2 regions of the Streptomyces fagopyri genome follow, and region 1 is predicted to be linked to the other one. Evidence: predicted binding sites of a transcription regulator. Region 1 holds the regulator's gene; the other holds the start of a gene.
The links. The regulator HspR, encoded in region 1, represses chaperone genes until heat shock. The targets are predictions, from matches to a motif close to TTGAGNNNNNNNNNCTCAA.

Region 1 (9,870 bases):
GCTCGGGCTGCCCGTGGGGGTCGTGGCGGTCGGGTGGATCGTCCTCGTCGCGCATGCCTTCACCTGCCTCGATCACGCCGATGGGGTGATGGGGACGGTCGCCGTGGTCACCGCCTTCGCCCTGAGCGGGTGCGCGGCCGCCGAGGTCATGGACGGGCCGGCGACGCTGCTGAGCGTGCTGGCCGCCGCGCTGACCGGGCTCCTGATGCACGGCCGGCTGCCCGCCCGGATCGTCCCGGGGCGGTGCGGCGGCCTGTTCGCCGGGTTCGTGCTGGCCTCGGCGGCCGTGCTGGTGCACGCGGGCCGGGAGGCCGGGCCGGGCGTGGGGGCCGTGTTCGCGCTGACGGTGGTGGCGACCGCCGACGCGGCCCTGGTGCTGGTGTCGCGGCGGCGCGCCGGGCGTCCGCTGTCGCGCGGCGCTCAGGACCATCTTGTCCACCGCCTGCGCCACCTCGGTCTCACGGCGCGGGGCGCCGCCGTTCTCGTCGGCGCCACCGGCTTCGCGGGTGCACTGGTCGGCATGCTGATCGACCTGCGGTGGGTGGGGGCGACAGCGGCCCTGTGGGTGGCGGGTGGGGCTGTCGTGGCGGTCCTGATACTCCTTCGTGTTCCCGCCGACGGCGCGAACGTCCCGGGAAAACCGCAGGTAGGCGGCCACCTGCGTGTAAGGAACAGATAAGACTTGAGCCCCCTCGACTCAGCTCTGTTGACCGGGAGCTGGACGTCGTGCACACTTGAGTCCGTTCCACTCAAGTCATTGCTGGAGGAATTGAAATGGCACGTGCGGTCGGCATCGACCTGGGCACGACTAACTCCGTCGTCAGCGTTCTGGAGGGCGGCGAGCCCACCGTCATCACCAACGCCGAGGGTGCCAGGACCACGCCGTCCGTCGTCGCCTTCGCCAAGAACGGTGAGGTGCTCGTCGGCGAGGTCGCCAAGCGCCAGGCGGTCACGAACGTGGACCGGACCATCCGCTCGGTGAAGCGTCACATGGGTACGGACTGGAAGATCGAGCTCGACGGGAAGCACTTCAACCCGCAGCAGATGAGCGCCTTCATCCTGCAGAAGCTGAAGCGTGACGCCGAGGCCTACCTGGGTGAGAAGGTCACGGACGCGGTCATCACCGTTCCGGCGTACTTCAACGACTCCGAGCGTCAGGCGACGAAGGAGGCCGGCGAGATCGCGGGCCTGAACGTCCTGCGTATCGTCAACGAGCCCACGGCCGCCGCGCTCGCGTACGGCCTGGACAAGGACGACCAGACGATCCTCGTCTTCGACCTCGGTGGCGGCACCTTCGACGTGTCCCTCCTGGAGATCGGCGACGGCGTCGTCGAGGTGAAGGCCACGAACGGCGACAACCACCTCGGTGGTGACGACTGGGACCAGCGGGTCGTCGACTACCTGGTGCAGCAGTTCAGGTCCGGTCACGGCGTGGACCTCGCCAAGGACAAGATGGCTCTCCAGCGCCTGCGTGAGGCCGCGGAGAAGGCCAAGATCGAGCTGTCCTCGTCCACCGAGACCTCGATCAACCTGCCCTACATCACGGCCTCCGCCGAGGGCCCGCTGCACCTGGACGAGAAGCTCACGCGCGCCCAGTTCCAGCAGCTCACCGCCGACCTTCTGGAGCGCTGCAAGACGCCGTTCCACAACGTCATCAAGGACGCGGGCATCAACCTGTCCGAGATCGACCACGTCGTTCTCGTCGGTGGCTCCACCCGTATGCCGGCCGTCGCCGAGCTCGTCAAGGAGCTGACCGGCGGCAACGAGGCCAACAAGGGTGTCAACCCGGACGAGGTCGTCGCCATCGGCGCCGCCCTGCAGGCCGGTGTCCTCAAGGGTGAGGTCAAGGACGTCCTGCTCCTCGACGTCACCCCGCTGTCCCTCGGCATCGAGACCAAGGGCGGCATCATGACGAAGCTCATCGAGCGGAACACGACGATCCCGACCAAGCGGTCCGAGATCTTCACCACCGCCGAGGACAACCAGCCGTCCGTGCAGATCCAGGTCTACCAGGGCGAGCGCGAGATCGCGGCGTACAACAAGAAGCTCGGGATGTTCGAGCTGACCGGTCTGCCGCCGGCGCCCCGCGGCGTCCCGCAGATCGAGGTCGCCTTCGACATCGACGCCAACGGCATCATGCACGTGACCGCGAAGGACCTGGGCACGGGCAAGGAGCAGAAGATGACCGTCACCGGTGGCTCCTCGCTGCCGAAGGACGAGGTCAACCGGATGCGCGAAGAGGCCGAGAAGTACGCCGAGGAGGACCACGCCCGCCGCGAGGCCGCCGAGTCCCGCAACCAGGGCGAGCAGCTCGTCTACCAGACGGAGAAGTTCCTCAAGGACAACGAGGACAAGGTCCCCGGTGACGTCAAGACCGAGGTCGAGGCGTCGGTCGAGGAGCTGAAGGCCGCGCTCAAGGGCGAGGACACCGCCGAGATCCGTACGGCCACCGAGAAGGTCGCCGCCGTCTCGCAGAAGCTGGGCCAGGCCATGTACGCCGACGCCCAGGCGGGTGGCGCCGAGGGTGCCGCCGGCGCCGACCAGGCCAGGGCCGAGGACGACGTCGTGGACGCCGAGATCGTCGACGAGGACCGCAAGGACGGTGCCGCGTGACGGAGGAGACCCCGGGTTTCGAAGAGAAGCCTGACGTCCCCTCCGGCGCCACCCCTGACGACGCCGAGCCGAAGGACGCCCCCTCCGCGGAGGGGGCGTCCCCGGCCGGGGACGCATCGGCCGCAGCACAGACCGCCGGCCTGACGGCCCAGCTGGACCAGGTACGCACGGCGCTCGGTGAGCGCACCGCGGACCTCCAGCGGCTCCAGGCCGAGTACCAGAACTACCGCCGCCGGGTCGAGCGCGACCGGATCGCGGTCAAGGAGCTCGCCATCGCGAGCCTCCTGACCGAGCTCCTGCCCGTCCTCGACGACATCGGCCGCGCGCGGGAACACGGTGAACTGGTCGGCGGGTTCAAGTCGGTGGCCGAGTCGCTGGAGACCGTCGCGGCGAAGATGGGGCTTCAGCAGTTCGGCAAGGAGGGCGAGCCCTTCGACCCGATGATCCACGAAGCCCTGATGCACTCGTACGCGCCGGACGTCACGGAGACGACGTGCGTGGCGATTCTGCAGCCCGGGTATCGCTTCGGCGAGCGCACCATCCGCCCCGCGCGGGTGGCGGTCGCCGAGCCCCAGCCGGGCGCCCAGTCCGTCAAGTCCGACGACACGACGGCTGAGGCGGCCGACGACAAGGAGAGCGGTGGCCCGGACGAGGGCTGACGTTGACACGACGAGGAAGGAGGGACGTCGGGGATGAGCACCAAGGACTTCATCGAGAAGGACTACTACAAGGTCCTCGGCGTCCCCAAGGACGCCACCGAGGCCGAGATCAAGAAGGCGTACCGGAAACTCGCCCGCGAGTTCCACCCGGACGCCAACAAGGGCAACGCCAAGGCCGAGGAGCGCTTCAAGGAGATCTCCGAGGCGAACGACATCCTCGGGGACGCCAAGAAGCGCAAGGAGTACGACGAGGCACGCGCCCTCTTCGGCAACGGCGGCTTCCGTCCGGGGCCCGGAGCGGGCGGCGGCAACTTCAACTTCGACCTGGGTGACCTCTTCGGAGGCGGCGCCCAGGGCGGAGCGGGCGGCGGGGCCGGCGGCTTCGGCGGTGGCATAGGTGACGTCTTCGGCGGCCTGTTCAACCGCGGTGGCGCGGGTACCGGCACCCGGACCCAGCCCCGGCGGGGCCAGGACATCGACACCGAGGTGACGCTGAGCTTCACCGAGGCGGTGGACGGCGCGACGGTCCCGCTGCGGATGACGTCCCAGTCACCCTGCAAGGCCTGCTCCGGCACCGGCGACAAGAACGGCACACCGCGTGTGTGCCCGACCTGTGTCGGCACCGGCCAGGTGGCGCGGGGCTCCGGCGGCGGGTTCTCGCTGACGGACCCCTGCCCGGACTGCAAGGGCCGCGGTCTGATCGCCGAGCACCCCTGCCTGGAGTGCTCGGGCAGCGGGCGCGCCAAGTCGTCCCGCACGATGCAGGTCCGCATCCCGGCGGGCGTCACCGACTCGCAGCGGATCCGGCTGCGCGGCAAGGGCGGGCCCGGCGAACGGGGCGGCCCGGCCGGCGACCTGTACGTCACGGTCCATGTCGACGCCCACCCGGTCTTCGGGCGCAAGGGGGACAACCTCACCGTCACCGTGCCCGTCACCTTCGCGGAGGCGGCACTCGGCGGCGAGGTACGGGTACCCACCCTGGGCGGCCCGCCGGTCACCCTGAAACTGCCCCCGGGCACACCCAACGGCCGTACGATGCGGGCCCGCGGCAAGGGCGCGGTCCGCAAGGACGGCACCCGCGGCGACCTCCTCGTCACCGTCGAGGTCTCGGTTCCCACGGACGTGTCGGGCAAGGCGCGTGACGCCCTGGAGGCGTACCGCGAGGCCACCGCGGACGAGGACCCGCGAGCGGAGCTGTTCCAGGCCGCGAAGGGAGCATGAGCAGATGGACGGCCGTCGTCGAAACCCCTATGAACTGACCGAGGAGACCCCGGTCTACGTCATCTCGGTGGCGGCCCAGCTCTCCGGCCTGCACCCGCAGACCCTGCGCCAGTACGACCGCCTCGGGCTGGTCTCCCCGGACCGCACCCCCGGGCGCGGTCGGCGCTACTCGGCCCGCGACATCGAACTGCTGCGCACCGTGCAGCAGTTGTCGCAGGACGAGGGCATCAACCTGGCCGGCATCAAACGCATCATCGAGCTGGAGAACCAGGTCGCCGCGCTCCAGTCCCGTGTCGTGGAGCTGGAGTCGGCCCTGGACGGCGCGGCGGCGACCATGCGGCAGCGTGAGGCGGCCGTGCACGCCTCCTACCGGCGGGACCTCGTCCCGTACCAGGAGGTCCAGCAGACGAGCGCGCTGGTGGTGTGGCGGCCGAAGCGGTCGCCGGAGTAGTTCCCGAGTGTGCCGAAGGGGCCGGGAGGCGGATCGCCTCCCGGCCCCTTCGCGTGCCGCCGTACGGTGCCGTGCCCGTCCCGCGAGGGTCTTCGCCGGGCGGACGAGACATAATCGGTCATTGCGGCCGGAGTTGTGCGATGCGCCCCACGAGCGCCCCGACGCGTGACGCAGATCACCACGGCCCTGGTGTGTGCCGTCCCGTCCTGTCCGGCCGCGCTCAATCCCGCCCTTCCGGAGCTGCGGTGATACTCGGCCGTCTTCAAGTCTCCAGGTCGGGGGCGGGGGTTGCCCTCCCCTGGCGGGGTGTGTGGGAACCAAGTGCGCCGCAGGTGTTACGTGGAAGTGGAGGTACACCCTCTTCCCATCGTGTTCACTTGGGGAACACAGAATGCTGTTGCCATCTCGTTAAGTGGTTACTCCTTGACGCTGAGGTGATCGCCGCGTTGGCTTTCAGCCACCTGGGTCGCAAAGCAGCTACCTCGCCCGGAAGGCACCTGATGTGAACACTCGTAACACCCGGCTTCGTCGTACGGCCATAGCCCTGGCCTCGTCCGCGATGGCCGTCTCACTCGCCGGCTGCGGGGTCGTCGACGGGATCGGCGGCAGCGACTCCAAGGCGAGCCCGACCAAGGGCGACGACATCAAGGTGGGTCTCCTTCTCCCCGAGAAGGCGAACACGCGTTACGAGAAGTTCGACCACCCGATCATCGAGCAGCAGGTCAAGAAGCTCACCAACGGCAAGGGCAGGGTGCTCTCCGCCAACGCGGAGCAGAGCGCGAGCAAGCAGAACATCCAGCTCCAGCAGATGGTGGACGACAAGGTCGACGTCCTCCTCGTGGACGCGGTCGACTCCAAGGCGATCGCGAGCGGTGTGCGCAAGGCCAAGGCGGCGGGTATCCCCGTCATCGCCTACGACCGCCTGGCTGAGGGCCCGATCGACGCGTACATCTCCTTCGACAACGAACTCGTCGGCGAGGTGCAGGCCAAGGAACTGCTGAAGGCGATGGGCAGCAACGCCGCCACGAAGCAGATCGTGATGATGAACGGCGCGGTCACCGACCCGAACGCGGCGCAGTTCAAGGCGGGCGCCATGTCCGTGCTCGACGGCAAGGTGCAGATCGCCCGCAAGTACGACACCAAGGACTGGGACCCGGCCAACGCCAAGTCCAACATGCTGGAGGCCATTTCGGCCATGGGTGCCAGCAACATCGCCGGTGTCTACGCCGCCAACGACGGCATCGCCGGCGCGGTCATCGACGCGATGAAGACCGTGGGTGTCAGCAACCTGCCGCCGGTCACCGGCCAGGACGCCGAACTGGACGCGGTGCAGCGGATCCTCGCGGGCGACCAGTACATGAGCGTCTACAAGTCGTACCCGCAGGAGGCCACCGCCGCAGCCGAGATGGCCGTGGCCAAGGTCCAGGGCCGCGGGATCGAGTTCGACGCGCTGACCCGCGACAAGGTCGACAGCCCCACGACCCAGAAGATCCCGGCCCAGCTCGTGCCCGTGGTCGCCCTCTCCAAGGACAACATCCAGGAGACGGTCCTCCAGGACAACATCTACAAGGTCTCGGAGATCTGCACGGCCAAGTACAAGGCGGCCTGCGCGGCGGCCCACATCAAGTAGCCGTTCCCGTCCTGTCACGTGTGCGCGGGGCCCGGCCGGGCCCCCGCGCACACGTCTCTCACGGCCCGGGTGAACGGTTTTGGGCCGGCCGGGGTCTCACCGGGAGACCGTGCTCGATACCTGCGTACTGGAGACGCCCGTGGCCATGATCGGCCTGTTCTGGATCACCGAGGAGAGCGTGTACGTGGGTGCCGAACCCGCGGGGAACGGGCGCGGGGTGCGGCTCACCCCCGAGGGCCTGGAGGCCGTGGGCACCGGCCAGAAGGGCTTCTGGGCGTGGCGGGACGTGCGCGCGGTGACCGTGCACGACGCGCAGGTGCGCTCCAGTACCCGATGGCTGGTGAACAGCGTGATGGACACGATGCTCGACGTGGCGACGGGTGGCGGCGAGGCGCCGCCCGCGTTCGAACTCCACGTGCGCACGGACGCCGAGAAAACCGGACTGACGGTGTACACGGCGGCCGTCGGGGGCTATGTGCAGTCCGAGTACGAACTGTCCCTGGACCTGTTGGACCGGTTCGTCGAGGGCACGGCGGACGTGGCCCGGCTGTTGGAGTGGGGGAGCGCCGAGGGCGGCGGCGTCACACCCTGGCGGGCCGCCCGCGAGGCACTGCTCAGGAGCTGGGCCGCGGCCACCTGAGGAGGGGGCCGTGAAGGGCTCCGTGCCGACCCGTGGGGCTCCGTGCCGACCCGTGGGGCTCCGTGCCGACCCGTGGGGTCCCGTGCCGACCCGTGGGGTCCCGTGCCGACCCGTGGGGTCCCGTGCCGACCCGTGGGCGGCCGCGGTGGTGAGGTCGCCGTCCTGGAAGGTCATCTGGAAGGTCATGCCGAGGGGGCCTGACCGGGGGGCGGGCGCCGGGCCCAGGCGCCGCTGTGCGCGCCCCCGCACTCCCCGCCTGCCGGGAGCCCCGCAGTCGGGTCCGGGGCCGTCCAGGCCGCCCCTCACCGCCTCTCCGGCGAACGCCACCGTCACCTTGGGCGGCCCGGCGCGGACGACACCGGCCGGACACCTCACCGCGGGGGCATGTCGTCGTGTCGCGGCCTCGGCCGGCCCGGCGTGGGACCCGGCGGCGCGGGGCGGAGCAGTGCCACCGTCATGTTGTTGCAAGGCGCCGCGCGGAGGTGCGGAAATGTCTGGACGTATGCGGGCGAGAGGGGGCGCGCGAGGGGCGCGCCCGTGTTGCGATGGCGGTCGGGGCCGCGCATAGTTGCGCTGCGAAGACGCGGGCCACGGGCCCCGCGGTGCGGAAGTGCTCCGCCGTGGACGGTGTGCAGCGTCGCGTCACGGAGGTTGCCGGAGCCGGAGGTTGGAGCCAGGGGTGGGAGATGGCCGGGCACGGGACGGACAGGCATCCGCACGGCGCTGACCGACTGTGCGACGCCGGGGACCGGGTGTACTCCCGGGCCGTGCGGCGCGGGCGGGTGCCGCGCGAGGACGCGGAGGCGGTGCCCTGCCTGGTCGAGTTGGCGCTGCTGCACCCGGACCCCGACGACATGGGGTGGCTGGTGCCGACCTCGCCGCAGGAGGTCATGACGCGGCTGATCCGGGGTGTGTACGAGGAGGTCAGCGCGAGCCGGGCGCGGCTGGGCGACGCGGTGGCGGCGTTCGAGTGGTACGCCGGGCTGGGCGGTCGTGTGCAGGCGCAGGCCGAGGGCGCGGCGATCCGTGTCCTCGACGGGCTGCCCAGGATCCGGGCCGCGATGGACGAGGCGACCGAGGCGTGCACCAGCGAGGTGCTGACGGTGCAGCCGGGCGGCATCCGACGCGAGGACGAGCTGTCGGAGGGTCTGCACCGGGCGCTGGAGATGCGCCGGCGGGGCGTACGGATGCGGGACCTGTACACGCACGTGGCACGGCACGGCCAGGGCCTGCACAACTACATGGAGATGATGGGGGGTTCGGCGGAGGCCCGGACGCTCGACGAGGTGGTGGAGCGGCTCATCCTCTTCGACCGCAAGGTGGCGTTCATCCCGGCCAACGACGACCGCACGATCGCGCTGGAGCTGCGGCACCCGGCGCTGGTCGACTACCTGGTGACGGTCTTCGAGCGGCTGTGGCGGCTGGCGATCCCGCTCGCCGCCCCGCTCCCGGAGACCGGCATCGACGGCATCACCCATCGCGAGCGTTCGATCGCGGCGCTGCTCGCCGAGGGGCACCAGGACGCGGTGGTCGCGGAGCGGCTGGGGATCAGCGTGCGGACGTGCCGGGCACACATCGCGCGCCTCTCGGAGACCCTGGGCGCGGCGAGCCGTACGCAGTTGGGCGTCCGGATCGCACAGGCGGGTCTCGACGGGCCACCGCGCTCCCCGGAGCTGCTGCCGTTCAGTGCTCCTGGTCCAGAATCCCCGACTGGGCGATGAGATAGCCGAGTTGAGCCCGGCTGCCGCTGCCGAGCGCGGTGGCCAGCTTGGCGACGTGGGCGCGGCAGGTGCGGACGTTCATGCCGAGGCGGCGGGCGATGGCCTCGTCGACGTGACCCTCCACCAGGAGTTTGGCGATGGAGTGCTGGATGTTGGTGATGCCGCCCGGGGCGGTCTCGTAGGGTGCGCCGGCCGTGAGCGGGACGGCGCGGCCCCAGATGAACTCGAAGACCTTGATCAGGTAGCGGACGAGTCCCGGATGGCGCAGTTCCAGGGCGACCTGCTGGTCGTCGCGGGTGGGGATGAAGGCGACGCTCTCGTCGCAGACGATGAGGCGCTCCACCAGTTCGTCGATGGTGCGGTACTCGACCTTGCCGTCGGACAGCTGGGCCACGTACGCGAGTTTGTCGGGACTGTGGCGGGCGGTGTGCTGATACAGCGTCCGGATCTTCACACCACGTTCGATCAGTGGCCGGTCGCGTTCCAGCCCCTGGAGGAGGCTGCGTTCGGAGCCGCGGTCGCTCGGCTGGATCGTGAGCATCTCGTGCTGGCACTGGGCGGTCGCCATGTTGAGCGCCGCGTTGATACGGTCGCCGCCCTCCAGCACGGTGATGGAGTGGGTGAGCGTCGCTCCCTGGACGCTGAGGGCCATGAACGGCTCAAAAGCGTCACTCAGCTGGACGGAGAGGCGCCTGCGTTCGGTGATCTCGCGCTCTATGGGGTTGAGTCGCTGGGCCAGGGCCACCGAAGGGGGCACCGGGCGGAGCCAGTTCGCGTCATCGGGATCGGGGTGGAGGAGCGCGAGTTCCACCAAGCAGGGGGCGGGCTCCACGTCCTCGCGCGCGATTCGTCCTGTGCGCAGCGCGTTCGCGTAGAGACGGCCTCCGTCCTCGCACAACTGGGCCACACCGTGGGGATGTGTCGCATTGGTCTGA
Region 2 (9,870 bases), 1.1 Mb from region 1:
GAACTCGGTGGGGGTGAGGTGCACGTCGTCCGCGCGCACCCGCACACGGCGCTGCGCGTGGTCGATCTCCAGCTCGCCGAGGCGCAGGATGCCGCTGCGCGGCGTCGAGGCCGCGACCACGGCCCGCTCGACCCGGCGCAGCAGGACGTGCACGCGCGCGGCCAGCTCGCGCATCGAGAACGGCTTCGTCATGTAGTCGTCGGCGCCCACGCCGAGCCCGACCAGCATGTCGGTCTCGTCGTCGCGGGCGGTGAGCATCATCACCGGTACCGGGCGCTGGGCCTGGACCCGCCGGCACACTTCCAGGCCGTCGAAGCCGGGCAGCATGATGTCGAGGATCAGCAGGTCCGGCTGCCAGGCCTCCGCCGTGTCGACGGCGGCCGGTCCGTCGCCCGCGGTTTGCACGAGGAACCCCTCGGCTCGCAGCCGGGCCGCGATGGCGTCGACGATCGTCGGGTCGTCCTCGACCACCAGCACCCGGCGCTGAGCGCCCGGCGTCGCCGCCGTGCCGTTGTGGGATGTGTGGGTCTGCTCCATCGCCCGCCCCTGAGGTGTGCGTTCCGGAATCCGTGGGGTGATCCCATGACTGCGCTTGACGCTTGAATGATCCGCGCCAGGGGAGCAGCGTAAGGGCAGTCGCCCGCGCTCGGCTATCCAGGCCCTGTCGCGAGGTGGACGACGTCCGGAACGCCCCGGGCAACCGGGATCTCTTCGGTACGCACCCGGCGGAATCCGGCATTCCGCAAGCTTCCTTCAAATTCCGGAGAGGGCTGGGCCGACCATACGGCGAGCACTCCGCCGGGTCTCAACACCCTTGCGCAGTCCGCGAGTCCGGCCGGTCCGTACAGGCTGTCGTTGTCCTCGGTGACGGTCCAGCCGGGGCCGTTGTCGATGTCCAGGCAGAGCGCGTCGTACGTGGCGGATGTCTCACGGAGGTGCGCGGACAGGTCGGCCTCGACGATCTCGGTGCGCGGATCGGCGAACGCCCGTGCGCAGAGCCCGGTCAGCGGACCGTCATGGTGCCAGTCGACGACGGCCCGCTCGCGTTCGACGACGGTGATGCGTCCCCAGCGCCGGTCCGCCGCCGCGTGGGCGAGGGAGAACCCGACGCCGAGCCCGCCGATCAGTACGTCCGGCTCCGGGCGCCCGTCGAGGGCGTCGTACGCGGCGTCGACGAGCAGCCGCTCCGAGCGGCCGTCCGAGGTGTCCATCAGGAAGCACCCGTTGGCGATGATCTGCAGCAGCGCGCCGTGGCGTCGTAACACGACCTCGCCGTACGGGCCTTCCCTGCGGTCGATGATGTAGGGGATCTCGTACGGAGTCGTCATGGCTCTCATCCTGGCAGTTCCACCCGGATGCGCGGCGGGACCGGTCACCGGGTGCGTGGTCCGCGCGTACGCCTCGGGTGTCCGGCGTCCGGGACGCGCCTCGCGGGGCGCGCACGGCGAGGCGAGGCTGTCCTTAATACATACGGAGATACGGCGTCGTCGGCGTCCTGTCGCCGCCTCGGCCGCTCGTGCCCGCCGCGTGACGGCGCGGACGCCGTTCCCGGCTGTCGGGTCGCTGTGAATACCTCCGTGGGTGGCGTCGGTCATAGACAGTGACGCACGGGACACCCAAGGGTGGGCGGGGACGGAAGGAGCCCTCCACCTTGGACCGGAGCACGACCGCGGCGGCCACGGCCTCCCCGTCCGACACCACGCCCGGAAGCCCGGAAGCGGGCACGTCCGTGCTGGACGGTATGCCGCGACAGCGCCGCGACGCGGTCGCGGCGCCCCCCGCGTCCCGCCCTCCCGCCTCTCGCTCCCGGGCTCTCGCCCGGACGCGCGCGCTGCGGCCCTGGCGACTGCTCCCCACTCCGGCCGGCACACCCTTCACCTTCGGGTACGCGGCCGTTCTCGCCGTCGTCTCGCTGACCTCCGGCCACGCGGCCCCCTCCCTCGTCCACGCCCTGCAGCAGAGCTCCAGCACGGACGTCGCGCACCTCGTCCGCCATCCGGTCCTGGTGCTGCTGGCCAGCGCGCTGTGGATCGCGGGCGGCATCACGTCGATGTACGCGGCCGGGTTCGTGCTCGTACTGACCGCGCTGGAACGCCGTACGGGCGGACTGCGGGCGGCCGGCGTCTTCCTGCTCGGGCACGTCGTGGCCACGCTGGCCACCGAGGTGCCCGTGGGTCTGTCGGTGGTGGCGGGACACCTTCCCGGCAGTTCCCTGCACCGTCTCGACTTCGGCATCAGCTTCGGTGTCGCCGCGAGCGTCGGCGCCCTCGCCGGGCTGCTGACGCCATGGCTGCGCTGGCCGGTGCTGATCGGCTTCGCGGCGGTGCTGGTCGGCGACCTGATCGCGTTCAGGGACCCGATGACCGACTGGGGGCACCTGCTGTCCCTGGCGGTCGGGGTCTCGGCCTGGCCGCTGGTACGGCGCCGTCACCGGGCCGGCGCGGGCGGGGGCGGGGCCGGCCGATCGGGCGACCCCGCCGTCCGGGCCGCCCAGGCCCCGGACACCGTCGCCGCCTGAGGGCTGTCCCGTGATCCCCGGTGGATCAGCGCGCGGCGTCGGATGCGGTGCATCGCAAGGCGGAGGGTCGTCCTCACAGGGGGCGTATTCGGGCGATCCGACAACGCGGCGAGGTGCCGTAGCTGTCGTCGTGCGCCCGCCGGGGATTGCGGGACAGCCCTGAGGACCTTCCGCCCTGGGTGCTGGGCCCGGGTCCCCTGTGCCGAGCCCCACGGCCGGGGCGTCACGGCGTGGGCCCCGGCGAAGGACTCCACCGGAGTGACTCCCGCGTCGGAACCACGAGGTGGACTCACCGCGGGAACACGGCGCGTCGTGGGCGGGTTCTTGCGGTAGAGCTTGGCCGGGTGCGCGTCCTCGTGGACGTCCGCGGACGCCACCGCACCACCACGCCACCGGACCACCAGGCCTCTGCGTCGCCGCGCCGCTGCGTCTCCGCGCCTCGAAGAGTGTGCTGACCTGCGTAGACGCTCGTCTTCCCGGCGGGTGGCCGGGTGATCGCCCAGAGCGAACAGCCCCGGGGGAACATTCCGGGACTCACGTGCATTGAGTCGGTGTAGCTCAACTTGATTGACTGCCGGAGGGAAGATCATGGCTTCGACGTCCACCACGCTCACTCTGCCCGTGCTGCCGCTAGACGACGAGGTCGTGCTGCCCGGGATGGTGGTTCCCCTGGACCTGAACGACGCCGATGTGCGTGCCGCGGTGGAGGCGGCCCAGGCCGCCGCGCGGTCGGAGCCCGGCAAGCCCCGGGTCCTGCTGGTGCCGCGCATCGACGGGGCGTACCCGGGCACCGGTGTGCTCGGCACCGTCGAGCAGGTCGGCCGGCTGGCCGACGGCGACCCGGGCGCGCTGATCCGCGGACGCGGGCGCGTGAAGATCGGCGCCGGCACGACCGGTCCCGGCGCGGCACTGTGGGTCGAGGGCACCCAGGTCGACGAGACCGTGCCCGACCCGTTGCCCGGCCACGTCACCGAACTGGTCAAGGAGTACAAGGCCCTCGCCACCAGCTGGCTGCGCAAGCGCGCCGCCTGGCAGGTCGTGGACCGCGTACAGGCCATCGACGACGTGTCCGCGCTGGCCGACAACTCCGGTTACTCCCCGTTCCTGAGCACCGAGCAGAAGGTCACGCTGCTGGAGACCGCCGACCCGGTCGCCCGGCTGAAGCTCGCCACCGAGCAGCTGCGTGAGCACCTCGCCGAGCAGGACGTCGCCGAGTCCATCGCCAAGGACGTCCAGGAGGGCGTCGACAAGCAGCAGCGCGAGTTCCTGCTGCGGCGCCAGCTGGAGGCCGTCCGCAAGGAGCTGCGCGAGCTGAACGGCGACGCCAAGGAGGGCGAGGAGTCCGACGACTACCGCGCCCGCGTCGAGGCCGCCGACCTTCCCGAGAACGTCCGCGAGGCCGCGCTCAAGGAGGTCGACAAGCTGGAGCGGTCCAGTGACCAGTCGCCGGAGGGTTCCTGGATCCGGACCTGGCTCGACACGGTGCTGGAACTGCCGTGGAACGAGCGGACCGACGACACCGGCGCGTACGACATCCAGGGCGCCAAGGCCGTCCTGGACGCCGAGCACGCCGGACTCGACGACGTGAAGGAACGCATCACCGAGTACCTCGCGGTGCGCAAGCGCCGCTCCGAGCGCGGGCTCGGCGTGGTCGGCGGGCGGCGCGGCGGTGCCGTGCTCGCGCTCGTGGGGCCGCCCGGTGTCGGCAAGACCTCGCTCGGCGAGTCCGTCGCGCACGCGATGGGCCGGAAGTTCGTCCGGGTCGCCCTCGGCGGCGTCCGGGACGAGGCGGAGATCCGCGGCCACCGGCGTACGTACGTCGGCGCGCTGCCCGGCCGTATCGTCCGCGCCATCAAGGAGGCCGGGTCCATGAACCCGGTGGTCCTGCTGGACGAGATCGACAAGGTGGGCTCCGACTTCCGGGGCGACCCGGCGGCGGCCCTGCTCGAGGTCCTCGACCCCGCGCAGAACCACACCTTCCGGGACCACTACCTGGAGGTCGAACTCGACCTCAGCGACGTGGTGTTCCTGGCGACGGCCAACGTGCTGGAAGCCATCCCGGAGGCACTGCTCGACCGCATGGAACTGGTCAGGCTCGACGGGTACACCGAGGACGAGAAGGTCGTCATCGCCCGTGACCACCTGCTGCCGCGCCAGCTGGAGCGGGCGGGTCTGGCGAAGGACGAGGTCACGCTCGACGAGAGCGCGCTGCGCAAGCTCGCCGGGGAGTACACCCGGGAGGCGGGCGTCCGCAATCTGGAGCGGGCCGTCGCCCGGCTGCTCCGCAAGATCGCCGCGCAGCACGAACTGGGCGCGCGGGAGCTGCCGTTCACGGTGACCGACGCCGATCTGCGCGGGCTCCTCGGGCGGCCGCACCATGTGCCCGAGTCCGCCCAGGACCCGGCCGAGCGCCGTACCGCGGTGCCCGGTGTCGCCACCGGTCTGGCCGTCACGGGCGCGGGCGGTGACGTCCTCTACGTGGAGGCGTCGCTCGCCGACCCGGAGACGGGCGCGGCCGGTCTGACCCTGACCGGTCAGCTGGGTGACGTGATGAAGGAGTCGGCGCAGATCGCGCTGAGCTTCCTGCGGTCGCACGGAGCCGAGCTGGAACTGCCGGTCGGCGACCTCAAGGACCGGGGCGTGCACATCCACTTCCCGGCGGGTGCCGTTCCCAAGGACGGTCCGAGCGCGGGCGTCACCATGACGACGGCCCTCGCGTCGCTGCTCAGCGGGCGGCCGGTCCGTACGGACGTGGCGATGACCGGCGAGGTCTCGCTGACCGGGCGGGTGCTGCCGATCGGCGGCGTCAAGCAGAAGCTGCTGGCCGCCCACCGGGCCGGGGTGACGACGGTCGTGATCCCGAAGCGCAACGAGCCGGACCTGGACGACGTCCCCGCGGAGGTCCTGGAGAAGCTCGACGTCCACGCCGTCACGGACGTCCGGCAGGTGCTGGAGCTGGCGCTGACCCCGGCGACCAGCGGCGCGACCCCGGAGGTGACGGTGGCGGCGTGACGGACGCCGCCGGTACGTCCGGACGGGGAAGGCCCGGGCCCGTGAGGGAGCCCGGGCCTTCCCCTGTCCGGCCACTCACCCGTCGGTGGGCGGCCACGGCCCGCGCCGTGGCGGGCGACCCCCAGGTGATGGCGTGCCCATGCCAGTATTTGTCCGTCCGGGGCGCGGGGGACGGGGAAGGCCGCGGTGAGGGGGCCCGGAGGCTGCCGTTGGCCTATGCCTGCGAAATACTGGCGGAGCTGCGGCGACGGCGACTTTTGGCAGAAACTTTCAGGATCGGGAAACCGGGTCAGGGGTGCTGACGTGCACGAGGACGCAAACGGCGACGGACGTCGTGTCGACTCCGAAGCGCCGGAAAATGGTGTGGACCAGGAATTCCCGGCGCTGGAGCGGGAGTTGACTGTTTTCCTGCGACGCGCACGGGCCAATTCCGGTGAGATGGCTCGCGAGGTCCACCCGGACCTGGAGTCCTCGGCGTACGGACTCCTCTTCCGTCTGGAGGAGTGCGGCCGGCAGCGCGCCACGGAACTGGCCGCCTACATCGGCGTCGGCAAGGCCACGATGTCCCGGCAGCTGCGCGCCCTGGAAGAACTCGGCCTCGTCGCGCGCGAGCCCGACCCGGCCGACGGCCGGGCCTGGCTCGTCCACCTCACCGAGGGGGGCCGGGACCGTTTCCGCCGGGTCCGGGAGGCCCGCCGGGCACGGTACGTCCGCGAGCTCGCCGGCTGGGACCCGCACGAGGTCGCCGAACTCGCCCGTCTGCTGCACCAGCTGAACCAGGGCATGGAGAAGTAACCCCCCGCCGGTCGCTCCGTGAGCGGACCGGCGTCCCTCGGATGCCGCACCGGGCTGCGCCACGGACGCCGAGCCGCGCTGCGATTACCGGCTCGGGTCGCGCTGCGATTACCGGCTCGGGCCGCGCTTCGGTTGCGGCGCCGGGCCGCGGGCGTCGTGCGGCCCTGAGCCGCGTGTGCCGTGCCGCCCCGAGCAACGGGCGCCGAGCCGCGCCGCGGGTGCTGCCCCGGTGGGCGCCGCCCTGTTCCGCGGGCGGATCGCCTCCTGGTGGGCGGCCCGACAGGTCACGGGTGGACAACCGCGGAAGGGCGGTCCGTCGTCTCACGGGTGGGCCACCGCCCCTGGGGCGGCCCCTGCCTCGACGGTGGCCCGCACCCCTTGGACGACCGGTCGTCCCCCGGGTGCCCGGTCGTGCCGTGGCGGGTGGCCCGGCCGCCGTCGGTGGCACGTCCCTGGGCGGCTGCCGTCCGTGAGCGGCTGCCGTCCGTGGCCGGCCCGCCGCTCCGGGCCTGACCGGCGCACGGTTCGCGCGCCGGCGCTCACGGCGGACGCCCGCCGTGGTCCCTCGCGGCCCGCTTCGGCGCGCCCCCGCACGGAGGCGGCGCCCGGCGGATCGACCGCCGGAGGCGGCCCGCGTTCAGTACTCCACGAACACCACCGTCGCGTCGTCGTGCGTCTTGCTCCGTCGCAGGCGCACGCGGCTCTCCGCGTCGTCGCGCTCCAGCGTCCGTACGCGGTCGACGAGGGCCTGCGCGCCCTCCTTGCGGACGAGCGTGAACAGGTCGCCCCAGCCGCCCTCCTCGAACTTCTCGACCCACCGGGTCGCGCCGTCCGTGAGCGCGGCCAGCGCGCGCACCTCCGCACGCGGCAGCACGCCCGTCACGGCCCGCGCCGCCACCGACGGATCCGCAGCCGCCGTGAAGAAGCCCCCCTCCTTGTTGCGGACCGTCGCGTCGGCGATCGCGTCCGTGGCGAGCCAGGCGCGCGGGACGAGGTCGAGGCGGTTGTCCAGGACCGGTGTCACCTCCCCGGTGGGGGACTCCACCAGCAGGGCCGAGTCCGACAGGACCAGGTATTCGACCAGTTCGGCGGACCACCGTGCGACCACGACGGTTGCCTGCGGCGTACGCGGGTGAGAAAGGTCACAAGAGGCGGCGTGAACCTCCGCGGTGCGCCGGATCGCCACGGAAAGGATCTCCGCCAGGGGTAGATCCCGGCGGGTAACGGACAGTTCGGTCAGTGATCCGCCGAGCCGTGCCGAGAACCAGGCAACGGAATGGAGACATCCGACGTCACCCGGCGGAGGCGTCACGCCGTCGAGGAGGACCAGCGAACCCCCCTGTCCCGAGGCGGGAAGTCCGACCGATGCGAAGTCCTCATTGGGGCGACCCGGGTCGCCCGGTTCGGAAACGAGTTCGGTGCGCATCCAGCCAGTCTGCACGAGCTCTTCACAAGGTCCACGAAAGGCTGGCAACGGTCGCCGAACGGGTGCGGACCAGCAGCTCAGCCGCCTGGTTTGACATGGAATGATCGACTCCGGGAACGCGTGGCGGCGAATACTGCCAAAGCCCGCCGCCGACGTCCAACCGGCCCACCGCGCAAGGGGGTCGCACACGCCAGAGGAACTTGCCCGCCAACTCCCGTCCGGGGTTCACTCCTTCGGGTGGCGGGTCTGATGATGCGGGACCACTGCCCACCGGCACTGGGAGGGTCGGGAGCCGATGAGGGGCAACCCCTTCTCGCGCCGGTTCGAAGGCGCGCGGGGGACGGACACCCTCATCGACGGAGCGTCACCCGGGCCCTTGGGTACACGAGTCAGGAATGCGAGCACCGGTGCAGAAGATGCGGTCTCGGCGCACAGGCAGGCAGTCGGCCCCCGAGAGGGGCGCGGAACGTCCGCCGGGAGCCGCGGAGGACACCTCCGCGGGCAAGGGCCGCGCCGCTCACGTGCGCAATCGGCTGATCGTCGCCGTGGCGGTCGTCGCGGCCGCCATCGCCGGCGCCGGAGCCCCCACGGTCATGACGGCCTCCGGGCAACTCAACGACTCCCAGAACCTGGTGACGCTCGCGCAGCGGACCCAGCAGGCGCTCACGCTCGCCCACTCGCTGGCCGACGAGCGCGACGACGTCACCACGTACATCGCCGCGGGACGCCCCAAGTCCAAGGCGCCCTCGGAGCAGCGCAGCGCCCGGGTCGACCGGCAGGTCACGGAGCTGCGGGCGGACGAGGAAGCGCCCGCCGTGCTGCTGAACGACCTGGACGGCATCGGCGCGGTCCGCAGAGCGGCGCTCACCGGCAAGAGCGACGCTCTCGACACGCACGAGGCCTACTCCGCCGTCATCACCGAACTGCACGGCCTCGCCGAGGACCTGGCCGAGCGACTGCCGCCCCGGGCGGGGTCCGGCGCGCACTCGCTCGCCGAGCTCGACTCCGCCGTCCAGCAGTCCGCCGCCGCCCGCGGACTGCTCCTCGCGGCCCTCGGCATCCCGCGCACCACCCGGACGGTCGTCGACCCGCTCACCGGTCTGGCGACCACCACGAGCGGCTCGTCGGCCGCCGGCACCAAACAGCGCGACGCGCTCAGCGCCGCCGCCCAGCAGGCCGCACTGCGCTCGGACGCGGCCCTCGCGGACTTCCGTGCGACCGCGCCCAAGGCCGCCAGGGCCTCCTACGACTCGACGGTCACCGGACCCGACGTCACCACCGCCGACAAGTACCTCGCCGGCCTCACCGATCAGCCGACCTTCTCCGACGACGAGCTCGACACCAGCACGAAGAAGGCGGACGCCGCGCTCTCCGCCCGTGTCGAGCTGATGCGTGGCGCGGAGGCCTCCCTCTACGAGCACCGCACCAAGGACCTCGAACTGCTGCGGGACGACGACGTCACCGCGCTGGAGATCCGGATCGCCCTGATCGGCGCCCTGATGCTGGTCGCGGTCGGCGTCTCCATGGCGATGGCCCGCACCCTCACCCGCCCGCTGGCCGTGCTGCGGATCGGATCGGCCCGCCTCGCCGCCGACCCGGGGTCGGGAGAACCGGTCAAGTTCACCGGCCGCAACGACGAGTTCGCGCAGGTCGTCCGCTCCGTCAACGCGCTGCACACGCACGCCGCCGCGCTGCACGAGCGGCTCGCCACCCTCGAAGGGGACCGCAAGCACCTCGTCGGGCAGCGCCAGTCGATGGCCGACGAGCGCGACCGACTCCGGGCCGAACTGGCCCACGCCGCCGCCCACTTGGAGCAGGTGCGCGGCACCATCCACGGCACCTTCGTCAACCTCGCGCTGCGCACCCTCGGCCTGGTCGAGCGGCAACTCGGCGTCATCGAGGGCCTGGAGGAGCGCGAACAGGACCCGGAGCGGCTGGGCACGCTCTTCAAGCTGGACCACTTCGCCACCGTCATGCGGCGCCACAGCGAGAACCTGCTGGTACTCGCCGGGCACGAGCACGTCCAGCACCACGCGGGCCCGGTCCCGCTCGTCGACGTCGTGCGCGCCGCGGTCAGTGAGATCGAGCGGTACGAGCGGGTCCGGATCGCCGCGATGCC

Region 2: the regulator HspR is predicted to act here: its motif matches at 3,062-3,080, upstream of lon (endopeptidase La).

The regions. Positions count from the first base shown of each region.
Region 1 is NZ_CP045643.1:4,494,536-4,504,405, reverse strand. Features, by position in the region: gene GFH48_RS19355 (MraY family glycosyltransferase) at 1-679, shown strand, start outside; gene dnaK (molecular chaperone DnaK) at 775-2,613, shown strand; gene grpE (nucleotide exchange factor GrpE) at 2,610-3,272, shown strand; gene dnaJ (molecular chaperone DnaJ) at 3,306-4,493, shown strand; gene GFH48_RS19335 (heat shock protein transcriptional repressor HspR) at 4,498-4,944, shown strand; gene GFH48_RS19330 (substrate-binding domain-containing protein) at 5,504-6,574, shown strand; gene GFH48_RS19325 (hypothetical protein) at 6,684-7,214, shown strand; gene GFH48_RS19320 (helix-turn-helix transcriptional regulator) at 7,901-8,935, shown strand; gene GFH48_RS19315 (helix-turn-helix domain-containing protein) at 8,898-9,870, opposite strand, start outside.
Region 2 is NZ_CP045643.1:3,383,035-3,392,904, reverse strand. Features, by position in the region: gene GFH48_RS14405 (response regulator transcription factor) at 1-537, opposite strand, end outside; gene GFH48_RS14400 (spermidine synthase family protein) at 651-1,328, opposite strand; gene GFH48_RS14395 (rhomboid-like protein) at 1,652-2,518, shown strand; gene lon (endopeptidase La) at 3,107-5,530, shown strand; gene GFH48_RS14385 (MarR family winged helix-turn-helix transcriptional regulator) at 5,834-6,325, shown strand; gene GFH48_RS14380 (protein phosphatase 2C domain-containing protein) at 6,963-7,751, opposite strand; gene GFH48_RS14375 (sensor histidine kinase) at 8,147-9,870, shown strand, end outside.